Regions from separate parts of the Paenibacillus puldeungensis genome, predicted to be linked through region 2. Evidence: predicted binding sites of a transcription regulator. Region 2 holds the regulator's gene; the other holds the start of a gene.
The links. The regulator NrdR, encoded in region 2, represses ribonucleotide reductase genes. The targets are predictions, from matches to a motif close to AACACNATATATNGTGTT.
Positions count from the first base shown of each region.

Region 1 (6,750 bases), on a different contig from region 2:
TGCGGCAGCTCACCATATTGACCTTAAATGGGTGGAAGGTTGGGGAGGAAAGCGGAATGGTTAAAAATCAGCTCAATTCCGACTCGGCCTTTTTTCCGTCATGGTCGACCGTAATTTGCCGAATCCATCGTCTATCAATTAATCTTAAAGGAGACAATATAAGAATCGAGCTACAGGGGACGGAAAGAGGTCATAAAGATGAACACCAAATATTTGGCAAGCATCTCGCTATTCATTATGTTTTGCGGCTTTATAGGCACATTATTATTACCCCAATCTACTTTTATTCTATTGTTGAAGGGGAGCTTTGAGGCAGGTCTGGTAGGGGGCATGGCCGATTGGTTTGCGGTTACTGCATTATTTCGCCATCCACTAGGTATCCCTATCCCCCATACTTCGTTATTACTAAAAAATAAAAACAAAATTACACGTTCGTTGATTTCCGCCGTTGAGAATGAGCTTTTAAATAAGCAAAGCATTGAAGCCAAGCTTCGGTCCGTTCACGTTTTGGAAACGTCATTCTTCATGCTAGCCAAATTACTGAGCAGGAAGAAAACCAGATTGGGCATACTGAATTTCTGCGAAACGCTGCTGCGGCAGCTGCCGGCAGAGAAATGCGTTCCGTATCTACAAAACGGATTATCCGTCTGGCTTAGTAAAGTTGATATTAGCTCCGCAACGAAAAATGTCTATCTGCAAGCCGTACGTTCCGGATACGATTACAAGGTTATCGACCTCGCGGCCACGGGACTAATCAAGTGGCTGGAGCAGGAGAATACAGGGGCACTCCTCGGCAGCATGGCGTACCGGAAATTATCGGAAATGAAAAGCAAAGGAATCAAAGGATTTTTCCTTCAGGCTGTAACAGGCTTTTTGACTGAAGATAAACTAGGTGTAATTCTGCAGGATTTGTCTCTTTCGGCGGCAAAAGAACTTATGGACGAGGCTAATCCTCTGCGCGAAAAGCTCATTCAGGAGCTGCGCAGCACATTGCTTCGGCTCATTGAAGATGAAGATAAGCTGCAGACTATCCGGAATTGGACTATAAATCAAATACAAGAAGAGTATGGAACGAATTTTCTGGCTTCAAGCATTGAAAACTTACGGGCGGCGGCGCTTGAGAGACTGGAGGAAGAACGCATAGCCGGGGGGCGCAAAATCTTTACGCTATACGGTTCCTTAATCCGGTTCATCAAGAGTCGCAAGCCGGAGGTTCTCGCGTCCATGGAGGACCGTCTTACGCAGTATTTGATCAATCTGGCGGCTTCGAATCATCATCTTATAGGTCAATTGGTAAAGGATAACCTGGACCAAATGGACGATGAGTCTTTAGTGATAATGCTTGAGGAAAAGCTTGGAAAAGACTTGCAATGGATTCGCGTCAATGGAGCCCTTTGCGGTTTTATACTGGGTTTTATGCTCACTTTAGTTTCCCTTATGATTTCGAGATAGCGCCAAAGGGTAGAAAAATGGTAGAAGTTTTGCTTCGGCAGACAAAAAACGCGGCCCCCGAAAACCTCGAAGACCGCGTTCTGCTTAGATTGTTTAGGATGCTGGTGAAGGGATTCGAACCCCCGACCTACGCATTACGAATGCGTTGCTCTACCAGCTGAGCTACACCAGCGAAAAACTTTTTTAGCGTGAAACAAAGACTATTATACCGCTTCTGAAAAATAATGCAAGAACTAATTCCTGGAAGTCGGGTGTTTTCTCCCTACCTGCCCACAAGAACTATAATTTTTCGCGTACGGAACGCAGCTTCTGTTCGGATGAGCTTGCTTTATCCCGGCGGTCATCGATTTTAATCGACGTTGATACACGACCAGCCCCGGCTTGGAAAGGTGCTTCGTGAATCGCCCGAATAGCTGCAAATACATTGTCTAGGTTACCTTCAATAATTGTGCTCATCGAGGTCAGCGTATACGTGATCCCCTCCTGCTTACCCAGCACCCGCTGCAAATCGGCTACATAGGAACTCAGACTTGTACTCCCCGTACCGATCGGAATAATCGTCACTTCTGCAATAGCCATACCGTGGTCCCCCTTGTCCAAAGTTAATCACTCTCCATTTATTTTACCACTTTAGCAGGCGTATTTTACAAATCTGATGTATCACATCTTCTCTTATATTTGCAGTAACACCTATTCAGCTTACTTCAAACGAAATATTCCTTGACGGGAATATTCTCTAAAGTGTATATTTTAACCATCACAAAGTTAACAATAGGTTGAAAGGGGATGGCATTGTTCCTAAAGACCAACACTTAATGAGGTGAACAACAGCATGTCAGACAGTGTTCCGAGTATGGACACAGCAACGCTGAGCGCATTGGCTGAAACTAATCGTATGCATATCGTCGAACTCTTGCGCAGCGGCCCCTTAACCGTGGGAGAAATCGCCGATCGGGCAGGACTCCGCCAGCCCCAAGCCTCAAAGCATTTGAAGGTGCTTACCAACAACGGAATTTTGGAAATGAAGGCGGAAGCCAACCGCCGGATCTACATGCTCCGGCCAGAGCCCTTCCAAGCGCTGGATTCATGGGTGAAATCCTTCCGGGGCATAACGGAAGAGAGATTCGACAATCTGGACGCCTACTTGCGTGAGCTGCAAAACAAGGAGAAGACTTAAATCAATTAAATAGATGGAGGAATTATGATGTCAAACAACGCTATGGTTTCGAGGGTAGAGAACGATCGGGTACTGATGCTGGAACGCGTTTTCGATGCACCGCGTGACCTCGTGTTCAAAATGTTTAAAGAGCCTGAGCATCTCAAGCATTGGTGGGGACCGAAAGGCTGGGAGCTTCCGGTTTGCAGCGTCGATTTCCGGCCGGGCGGCGTTTGGCACTACTGTATGAAGTGCGTTGATCAGAACCAGGGTGATTTTTACGGCATGGAGTCTTGGGGCAAAAGTGTTTACAAGGAAATTGTTGAGCCGGAATTGATCAGCCAAATCGATTACTTTTCGGATGCCGAAGGCAACACGAACGAGTCTATGCCGTCGACCGAGATCACGATAGAATTCATCGATCTAGGTGGCAGGACAAAGTTGGTCAGCCGTGCTGAATATGTATCCGCAGAGGCGCTCAAGACCGTCATGGATATGGGCATGCTGCAGGGCATCACGGAAACTTGGAAACGTCTCGAAGAGCATCTGAACGAAGTCAAGTAAGAAAGTTTGATGACGGCCGTCAGGCTTTAGAGCCGGCGGCTGTTTATTTTGGCGTATGTAGACGATCTTATTTGACTGAAAAGACAGGGTTTTCTCTCCTAATGGTTCTGAGTATGCTTATTTATGCAAAACTATCCTCGTTACCGAAGCTAAACATCTGACGGCGTCCTTTGAGATGGCTTTGACTTCTACACTCATCTCCCATTTTACCGCACGCCCATAACCCCGCTCCGATTGTTGTATTTCATACAACAATTTAGACGCGAAACGGCTTGCGCACCGCAGATTGATGTATTTCGTGCAGCAATTTTGGGTTAATTGGGCCTACTGCTACAATATTGTTGTACTTTCTACAACAATCCGGCCTAAAAGCCTAGAATCCGATTAGATTGTTGTACAATCTACAACATTTGTCCCACCTCTTACGTTACCGTTGAGATTATCTATTTATTGAATGCTGCTCTATTTTTTTAAGACAGATGCCCAAAAAAAGTTCACAAATTCCTCCCTTTCCCCGCATGCCGCACCACCCTTGCGCTCGTCCGTTTCGGTCACCATTTCAAACCTTCATTCCGATAAATACCCCGTTTACAAACACAATATATTGAGTTAATCTTAGAACATCTTAACAAAATATAGTGTAAACGGGTGATCCGGCGGGAACTGCCGCCGGAGCTTAAAAGGGAAGTGCGGTGCAACTCCGCTGCGGTCCCGCCACTGTAATCGGAAGCGCTCAGGATTTCTAAATCCAGACGATTCGCTGACATGAAGCCACTGTATGTTGTGCCTAGACCTACGGGAAGGCGCCAGCGAAAATTCCGTAAGCCAGGAGACCTGCCCGTTTATAGACACCGGATAACCTTGCGAGGAAACAGGGATGGTGTCCGCTTGCTGCTTGTACCTATTCCGCGGTCTGTATGACCACGTGGAACCGTTATTTATTGAAGCGCATCCGGGCATTTTTAACCTTGCCTCATCGGGTTGGAAATGCTCTTTGTATGTCGTCGTATGTAGTCAAAGCTCAGTATGTTGAGAGGGGAACTTTGTTATGGCATTGCTTAATCAAACGTATACAGCTCGGGATCATATGCTGGATGAAGTTGTTCATTTGGGCGAAGAAATTATTGAAAGCCGCAATTTGGAGGTTTTGCGTGAGAACGCGAATCTGAACGGCGAAAGCTTCTCCGGAAAAATGAGCAAATTCGGCAGCGAATATGCCAAATGGTATGCCCATCATTTCATGATGCCACAGCACGTCGAGCAGGCGATCGAGGATAACATCGTGTATGTGCACGACCTTGACCATTATGCAATCGGGGCAACCAACTGTATATTTATCCCGTTCGAGAAGCTGCTTCGTCAAGGCTTCAACACCGGGAACGGCAGCGTGCGCCCACCATCCTCCATCATGACGGCAATGGCGCTCGTGGCGATTATTTTTCAATCCCAGCAAAATTCCCAATACGGCGGCGTTTCCGCAAATAAACTCGATTTCGACCTTGCTCCTTATGTAGCCAAATCGTTCAGCAAATATTTCCGTAAAGGTCTGGAATATTTCGATGAAGGCGATACGGAGGCTGATTACGGCGATATTACGATGAGCCGCACCGACCTACGGGACCGTTTCCCGAAAACTTTCAAATATGCGTATAAGGAAACTGAAAGCGAAACGCTGCAAGCGGCCGAAAGCCTTGTACATAATCTGAATACGATGTCGAGCCGGGCCGGCGGACAAATTCCGTTTACAAGCATCAACTACGGAACCTGTACGTCACCTGAAGGCCAAATGGTAATTAGCTCCCTGCTTACCGCGACGATGCGCGGGCTCGGTAGCGGAGAAACACCGATTTTCCCGATTCAGATTTTCAAGTGCAAACAAGGCATTAACCAAAACCCGGGTGAGCCCAATTACACTCTCTTTTTGAAAGCAGCCGAGTGCTCAGCCAAGCGCATGTACCCTAACTTCGCGAACCTGGATGCACCGCTAAACCTGGTGTACTACGACCCAACCAACCCGGATACCGAGTTTGCAACGATGGGTTGCCGGACTCGCGTATTGGCCGACCGCTTCGGGCGTAACCATTTGTCCGGTAAAGGCAATCTTTCATTTAATACATTAAACCTCGTCAAGCTAGGCTTGGAGCACGGCATTGCCCTTGGGCGGCGGAAAGAAGCGGACGAGCGCGGCTTCTACCGGGAGCTGACGCATTATATGGATATTGCGCTTGAGGGACTTCTGCATCGCTTTAAAATTCAAGCTTCCCAAAAAGCGAAGGCTTCGGACTTCATGATGCGTGAAGGTGTATGGGAAGGCGGCGAGCATTTGGCACCAGACGAGACTGTCGGCGATTTGCTCAAACACGGCAGCCTGTCCATTGGCTTCATCGGGCTGGCCGAGTGCATGAAGGCGATGTACGGCAAGCATCACGGTGAAGATGAGGCTGTATACGAAAAAGCTTACGAGCTTATCTCCTACATGCGCGATTACTGCGACCGCCAAAGCGACATCCATGATTTGAATATCACGCTGTTCGCTACGCCAGCGGAAGGCTTGTCCGGCAAGTTCACCAAACGTGACCGGGCAACTTACGGCCTTGTACCAGGTATTGTGGACCGCGAATATTATACAAACTCTTTCCACATTCCGGTGTATTACGATATCAGCGCTGCCCGTAAAATCGAGCTGGAGTCCAAATTTCACGGGCTCTGTAACGCAGGAGCGATTTCTTACATCGAGCTGAATGGCAACGCTCGGAGCAATCCGGCTGCGTTCCTGAAAATCGTACAATACGCCCTTCAGCAGAATGTGAGCTATTTCAGCATCAATCATCCGATCGATCGCTGCTCCGCCTGCGGCTTTGAAGGCATTATCGGGGCCACCTGCCCTTCCTGCGGAAAAAGCGAAAAGGATATATATATCCGCCGCCTGCGCCGCGTTACCGGCTATTTGACCGGTGATTACCAAACACGGTTTAACGCCGCGAAGCAGGCCGAAGTACGCGACCGGGTTAAGCACGGCGTATGAATATTTGCGGATATTACCCGGAATCCATCAATGAAGGCGAAGGCCTCAGGGCCGCCATTTTCATCAGCGGATGCCGCCATTACTGCAAAGGCTGTTTCAGTCCGGCCACATGGAACTTTGATTATGGGGAGCCGTTCACACTAGAGCAGGAACAGAAAATCATTCATGACATTAAAAACAATCCGCTGCTCAGCGGCATATCGATTCTCGGCGGAGACCCCTTTTTCTCCGCCGAGGAGGTCGCCGGGATGATCGACCGGATTGTCGCCGAGACGGGTCCGATCTCGATTTGGATTTACAGCGGCTATACTTACGAGGAATTGACCCAGAATCCGGAATCGACCGAATATGAGCTGCTGCGGCGCTGTGAGGTGCTGGTCGACGGCCGTTTCGTAGAGGATCTGCGCGACCCTTCCCTGCTCTACCGGGGCAGCAGCAATCAGCGGCTAATCGACATCCAGCGCAGTCTGGCAGGCGAAGAAATCGCCCTATGGCAGCCGCTCTACTCTTTCTAGGTTTTAGAGTTTCGAGTATAATAGATAATCTGTGATGT
Region 1 is NZ_JBHTLM010000009.1:19,478-26,227, reverse strand. Features, by position in the region: gene ACFQ3W_RS13655 (hypothetical protein) at 1-64, shown strand, start outside; gene ACFQ3W_RS13650 (hypothetical protein) at 57-311, shown strand; gene ACFQ3W_RS13645 (DUF445 domain-containing protein) at 199-1,452, shown strand; tRNA gene ACFQ3W_RS13640 (tRNA-Thr) at 1,552-1,624, opposite strand; gene ACFQ3W_RS13635 (MTH1187 family thiamine-binding protein) at 1,732-2,031, opposite strand; gene ACFQ3W_RS13630 (ArsR/SmtB family transcription factor) at 2,285-2,629, shown strand; gene ACFQ3W_RS13625 (SRPBCC domain-containing protein) at 2,657-3,172, shown strand; cobalamin riboswitch at 3,802-4,028, shown strand; gene ACFQ3W_RS13620 (anaerobic ribonucleoside triphosphate reductase) at 4,221-6,197, shown strand; gene nrdG (anaerobic ribonucleoside-triphosphate reductase activating protein) at 6,194-6,712, shown strand.
Region 1: the regulator NrdR is predicted to act here: its motif matches at 3,943-3,960, upstream of ACFQ3W_RS13620 (anaerobic ribonucleoside triphosphate reductase).

Region 2 (6,750 bases):
TGAGGAAGATCCACTTACCAAACCTCTCTATTAGAGGTGCTCCTGCAAAATGACCGATTAAATAAGTAATCGTCACGCCTATAATGGATCCGGCGAGGCCGGCTAGCAGTGCTGGAAGAAACTCAAGCACCTCTTTAAACGCTAAATATCCAGTGTATGTCAGCGTAGTTTGTCCCGGAGGAAGTGGTAATGCAATAAAATCGACGGGGAGCCCAAGCAAAAGCACAAAATACCCGTATTGCTCAAACATCCGTTCAATCCAATTTAATACGCCCATAACCTTTCTCCTTTAAATAGTTCAACGTACCACCATAATTTGCCTTATTATCTTATGTTATCAGTATATACGTTCAATTTCCAATCAGCCATAGTCTAAGGTCAAGTTTCTTCCCGGACCCTGGTCCAGTCTCTCATAAAAGGCAGTATCAAAAAAGAGCCAGTCTGCGGCCGGCTCTTCAAAAATGACACTTGCTTTAAGATTAACCAAATCTACCTGAAATATAGTCATCTGTTCGTTTTTCAGACGGATTCGTGAACATTTTGCTCGTATCGTCAAACTCGACCAGTTCACCCATGAGAAAAAAGGCTGTCCTATCGGATACACGAGCTGCCTGCTGCATGTTGTGGGTTACAATTATGATGCAGAACTCCTGCTTTAGATCAGCGATCAGTTCTTCAACCTTAGACGTAGAAATTGGGTCAAGTGCTGAAGCTGGTTCATCCATCAGAATAATGCTTGGATTAACAGCAATCGATCTCGCAATACATAGCCGTTGCTGCTGACCTCCAGATAAGGCTAATGCCGACGTATTCAAACGATTCTTGGTCTCTTCCCAAAGAGCGGCTTTCTTTAGAGACTCCTCAACAATTTGATCAAGCTTTTTCTTATCACGAATACCATGGTAACGAGGTCCGAAAGCGATATTCTCATATATAGACTTATGAAATGGATTCGGACGCTGCCACACCATCCCGATCTTTTGCCGCAGAAGTACGACATCGGTTTTGGGGTTATTGATGTTATCTTCTCCGATCCATATTTCCCCGGTAATACGTGCCCCGCTGATCAGGTCATTCATACGGTTCAAGCTGCGCAAGAACGTTGATTTTCCGCATCCGGATGGCCCGATCAAGGCAGTCACCGAGCGCGATGCGAAGTCTAGGGATATATTTTTAACGGCTTGCTTCTCGCCGTAATATACGCTTAAATCTTTCGTGTATAATTCGATATTTTGCACTTCCAGGCCCCCTATTTCGTTGCCGTAAATTTCTTGTACATCAAACGTCCGATCCAGCGTGCCAGTAAGTTGAACAGGAGCACCGTAAGGATAAGAACAGCCGAAGCACCTGCGGCAATTTCAGGAGCATCCGGAGCCAGTCCCTCAGAATTGATCTTCCAGATATGAACGGCCAGCGTCTCCGCAGGACGGAACGGATTTAGCGGTGAAGTCGGGCTAAATGGATTCCAGTTTGTGAAATCAAGTCTAGGACTGCTCATCCCAGCTGTAAACAGCAGTGCAGCCGCTTCGCCAAATACACGACCAGCAGCGAGAATCGTCCCGGTTAAAATAACTGGCATAGCAATCGGCAGCATAATCGATCTGATTGTTTTCCATTTTGAAAGACCTAAAGCGAGACTCGCTTCCTTCTGAGCAGCAGGTACGCCGGACAAGCCTTGCTCCGTAATCCGTACAATGAGCGGTAGATTGAATACCGTTAATGCAAGTGCGCCGGAAAATAGAGAGAATCCAAATCCAAAAACGTTGACGATGACTAATAATCCAAACAAACCGACAACGATCGATGGGAAAGAAGATAATACCTCTACAACGAGCCGGATAAAATCCGTTATTTTTCCTGGCTTTGCATACTCGCTCATATATATACCCGCACCAATACCAAGCGGAATCGTAATGATCAATGTAAGTACCAATAGGAATAAGGAATTAAACAACTGTGGCCCAATCCCGCCGCCTTCTCGGATCGTCTCTGGTGGTGATGTCAGAAAATGAAAGCTGACGTGTCCAAGCCCACGCACCAGTATGAAGCCGAGCAGGCTTGCCATAATTAGAACAATAAGTCCCGCCATGGTTACGATGACGGCTGTCGCTATTTTATCTTTTGTTTTTGCACTCATCGTTTTGCTCTCCTTTCAAGCCACCGAACAATAAACACGAAGACGAACGTCATCAGCATTAGAATAAGGGCAAGCGTCCACAGAACGTTATTTTGTGTAGAGCCCATTACTGTATTGCCCATGCTAAGCGTAATGATGCTTGTTAATGTCGATGTTGATTCAAATAGAGAGTTCGGGATATGTGGTGCGTTCCCAATAACCATTTGAACAGCCAGCGCTTCACCGAAGGCGCGTGCCATCCCAAGGACTACCCCTGTTAGCAATCCAGGCATAACGGTTGGTATTACGGTACGGGATAAGGTTTGCCATCTCGTAGCCCCTAATGCATAAGATCCTTCTTTTAATCCTGGCGGCAATGCGGATAAAGCATCTGTAGCGATGGATGTAATAGTCGGCAAAATCATGATAGATAAGACAGTCGCCCCTGCTAAAATACCGAGTCCTTGTCCAGGAAAGATATCCCGATACAATGGAACGATGACACTTAAGCCGACAAAGCCGTATACAACCGAAGGAATACCAGCCAGCAGCTCAATGACCGGCTGTAAATACTTTTTACCGATTTTCGGCATGATCTCAACCATAAATAAAGCAGCGCAAACCCCCAATGGAGCAGCAATTAATGCCGCTAGAATGGATGTGCTGAAGGACCCAATAATAAATGGAAGCGCCCCAAACAGCGGCGGTTCCCCCTCCGGCTTCCACTGGGTTCCGCCAAAAATTTGTTGTAAATCGATTCCGTCCCGGAAAAAGGTCGATAACCCTTTGGTCGCAACGAAATAGACCATGGAAAATATAATTACCACTAATAAAACGATACAAATGGATGAATATATTTTACCGGTCCATTCCTCTACAATATGTGGCTGTACTTTTTTTCTTCCGCCGGACTGAGCCATGAAACCTCTCCCTTTACACAGCACAGAAAGAGGCAGAATGCTCCGCCTCTTACCTTGCCATTATGATGTTAATTTAAAATTATTTTGTGATGTTTCCATCTTTATCACGTTTAACTTGCATTTTGCTCACTGGAATGTAGCCCAGTTCTTCAACATCGGCTTTTTGAACTTCATCGGATACCATGTAGTCGAGGAATGCTTTAACGGCTTCATTCGGGTCACCTTTTGTATACATGTGTTCGTATGCCCAAACCGGATAAGTACCGTTCGCTACATTATCTTCTGTCGCTTCGACACCTTCATATTTCAGAGCCTTGACTTTGTCGTCACTGAGGTAAGATAGAGCTAGGTAACCAATAGCTCCTGGGGTTTCACTAACCATCTTCTTTACTGTACCGGAGGCTTCTTCTTGGACGGAACCCGGAAGATCATCCGTTTTGGCTCCTAAAGCGTATTTCTCAAATGTAGCACGAGTACCGGAGCTCGAAGGACGGTTGATGATTTGAATCGCTTGATCTGGTCCGCCTACTTCTTTCCAGTTCTTAACTTTTCCTGTAAAGATGCTGACCAATTGGTCTTTCGTTAAGTTATCGATGGTAATGTCAGGATTTACAACAGCTGCCATAGCGACTACGGCTACTTGATGGTCCTTTAATTCGCCTGCAGGACCAGCATCGAGCTTTTCTTCTGCAAACACATCAGAGTTCCCGATGTCTGCTTGCCCGCCGGATACTTGTGTTAAGCCCGTACCGCTTCCTCCACCTTGAACTTGTATAGAAACGCCTGGATTGGTATCCATAAACTTTTTAGACACTTGATCAACTAATGGCTGCAGGGCCGAAGAGCCTACTGCCAAAATGGAACCGGATAATTTGGAGCCCGCTGCCTTTTCACCGTTACCAGCAGTAGTTGTCCCGTTTCCACCATTACTTTCAGCCTTATTGTTTTGACCACATGCAGCCAACGTCAGAGTAAGAACCACAGTCAAAATCAATAACATACTTTTTTTCATCGTCTCAGGTTTCCCCCTTATTGTTTGTACATCTTGATTATAGGCATCGATTATCAATCCCATGTTTTCGTTTTGTAAATTCTGTGTAAAAATATTCGTCGAATATTGTCTGCCTGTAATTTAGTCAAAATTGCGTAAAAATAAACACTCCTGCGATACATCTCGCAAGAGTGTTTAAAAAGAATAAATATACTTAATCGTCTTCTCCGGTATTTTTCGACAAAAGCCCTTTTAGTTCCTTCATAAACATATTGATATCTTTAAACTGGCGGTAGACCGAAGCAAATCTAACGTAAGCTACCTCATCCACCGGATAAAGCTGCTCCATTACCAATTCACCAATTTCGCGGCTTTCAACCTCAGCATTGGCCGAGTGACGTAAGGAGCGTTCAACCTCCGAAACGATGGACTCCAGCTGTTCGACGGAAACAGGGCGTTTCTCGCATGCGCGAATCAAGCCCCGCAGCATTTTTTCCCGACTGAACTCTTCGCGGCTGCCATCCTTTTTAATAACGATGAGAGGCATTTCTTCCACCATTTCAAAGGTTGTAAAGCGGCGGCTGCATTTCTCACATTCTCGCCTCCGGCGAATGGAACGGTTTTCGTTAGCAGGTCTAGAATCCAACACTTTCGTTCCTAAATAATCGCAATACGGACATTTCAAACTAGGTTCCTCCCCTCTAATCATCGAGCTTAATCCATTTTTGCATGACTACCAATAAATAACTTAAAAATTTCGTAATGAAGTCCCTACTTGCGGTACATAATACTGTTACCAACCACAAGGAGGTGAACAATCATGGCCCAAAATAACAATTCTTCGAACGACCTGGTGGTTAGACATGCTTCCGGAGCTTTGGATCAAATGAAATATGAAATAGCTCAGGAACTTGGCATTTCTTTCCCGCAAGACGGATATGCTGGTAACCTGACTTCCTACGAAAACGGTTCGATCGGGGGTTTCATTACGAAACGTCTGGTAACCTTGGCCGAGCAATCACTTGCTGGTCAATTTAAATAACGCCGATCTAACCGGGGAGCATTGGCTTGCAGTAAAATGCAGTCAATGCTCTCTTTTATCTAAAAGGCATCAGAAATCGTCGTATATCTCCGAGTACTGCTTATAGTAATGGCTGACCCTTTGTACATAGTGCCGGGTCTCGCCAAAAGGGATATCCTTCGACGTTTCGAGTCGGCCGTCCCACACACCGCTTTTTAGCCAATTTTTCACATTTGTTGGCCCTGCATTATATGCCGCAATCATGGCAATTTCGTTGCCGTCAAACTGGTTTTCCAGTGATTTTAAATACCATGTTCCAATCTGCAGATTGGTTCCTATTTCGTTTTGCACCTGAACTAGCGATGTATCAGGAAGCTTGGCTTTCATAATGACCCACTTTGCCGTATCGGGCATGATTTGCATTATTCCGAGCGCCCCTTTTTTTGACTGAGCCCCGGGCTTATAGTTGGTCTCCACCTTGATGATCGCCGCAACGATAAAAGGATCGAGGTTATTGCTGCGCGCATGCTGCCGAATTTCTTCTTTATAATAAATCGGATAGAATAGCGAAAGCCATGCTGAATTAAAAAAAATGAGAACCGTAAACCCGAGAAAAAGCAAAAGCAGCACTCTTTTTTTTCTAAGCCATCTCATGACAAACCCTTGTCCCGCCAAAATTGTTCAATCTGACGCTCCGTTTCTTCCAATCCGCGGCTGTTGTCAATCAAGATATCCGCCCTCTCCTTTTTCTGTTCGATATCCATTTGGGCCTTTAATCTGGCCTCAGCCTCTTCCCTGCTCAATTCGTCTCTGTTCATCAACCTAGCAAGCTGCAGCTCCCGGGGTACATATACGACCATAATTGCTTCATATAGCGATTCCAAGCCAGATTCGTAAAGCAACGGGATATCAGCTACCACTAATCGGTGAGGTTTTTCAGCCTCCAGCTCCTCCATCCGCTTCTTCATTTCTGTACGAATTGCCGGATGGGTGAGCTGCTCCAGTGCTTTGCGCTCATCCGGATGAGAAAACACAATTTCGCCTAGCTTTTTGCGATTTAAGGTTCCGTCAGGCAGCAGCACCGCTTGTCCAAAACGATCGACTACAGCAGCCAGAACCCGGTGCCCGGGCTCCATGATTTGCCTTGCAATCACATCCGCGTCAATGAGCGCCGCGCCACGACTAGTCAGCATTCGGGATACCGTACTTTTCCCGGTGGCAATGCCCCCCGTTAAACCGATATTCATCCCTTTAACACCTCACTGTTTTTCTTGGAACGGGATTTCGCATTGCTCTGTTTATGTGCTTCGTTCTTCTGGCTTGTCCCGTAAGGCATTTGACATTCCGGGCAAAAATGGGTTCCGCGGCCACCAACGACTGTTTTTTCCACCGGATGACCGCAGACGACACACGCTTCGCCCTTTCGTCCGTAAATTTTCAGTGAATGCTGGAACATCCCCATTTCGCCTTGACCGTTGACGTATGACTTAATGGAAGAACCGCCGGCATTAACCGCCTCGTTAAGCGTTGCAACAATTGCTTCATGCAGCCGATCCAGCTCGTGATCCGTTAGCTTGTCCGCCGGGTATTCAGGGTGAATCCCCGCTCGGAACAAGGCCTCATCTACATAAATATTCCCCAGTCCAACGACATATTCCTGGTTAAGGAGCGCAGGTTTAATTTTTGTTTTCCGACCGGACAT
Region 2 is NZ_JBHTLM010000006.1:208,836-215,585, forward strand. Features, by position in the region: gene ACFQ3W_RS10980 (DedA family protein) at 1-277, opposite strand, end outside; gene pstB (phosphate ABC transporter ATP-binding protein PstB) at 480-1,238, opposite strand; gene pstA (phosphate ABC transporter permease PstA) at 1,250-2,137, opposite strand; gene pstC (phosphate ABC transporter permease subunit PstC) at 2,134-3,036, opposite strand; gene ACFQ3W_RS11000 (phosphate ABC transporter substrate-binding protein) at 3,116-4,048, opposite strand; gene nrdR (transcriptional regulator NrdR) at 4,242-4,712, opposite strand; gene ACFQ3W_RS11010 (small, acid-soluble spore protein, alpha/beta type) at 4,848-5,069, shown strand; gene ACFQ3W_RS11015 (lytic transglycosylase domain-containing protein) at 5,139-5,702, opposite strand; gene coaE (dephospho-CoA kinase) at 5,699-6,295, opposite strand; gene mutM (DNA-formamidopyrimidine glycosylase) at 6,292-6,750, opposite strand, start outside.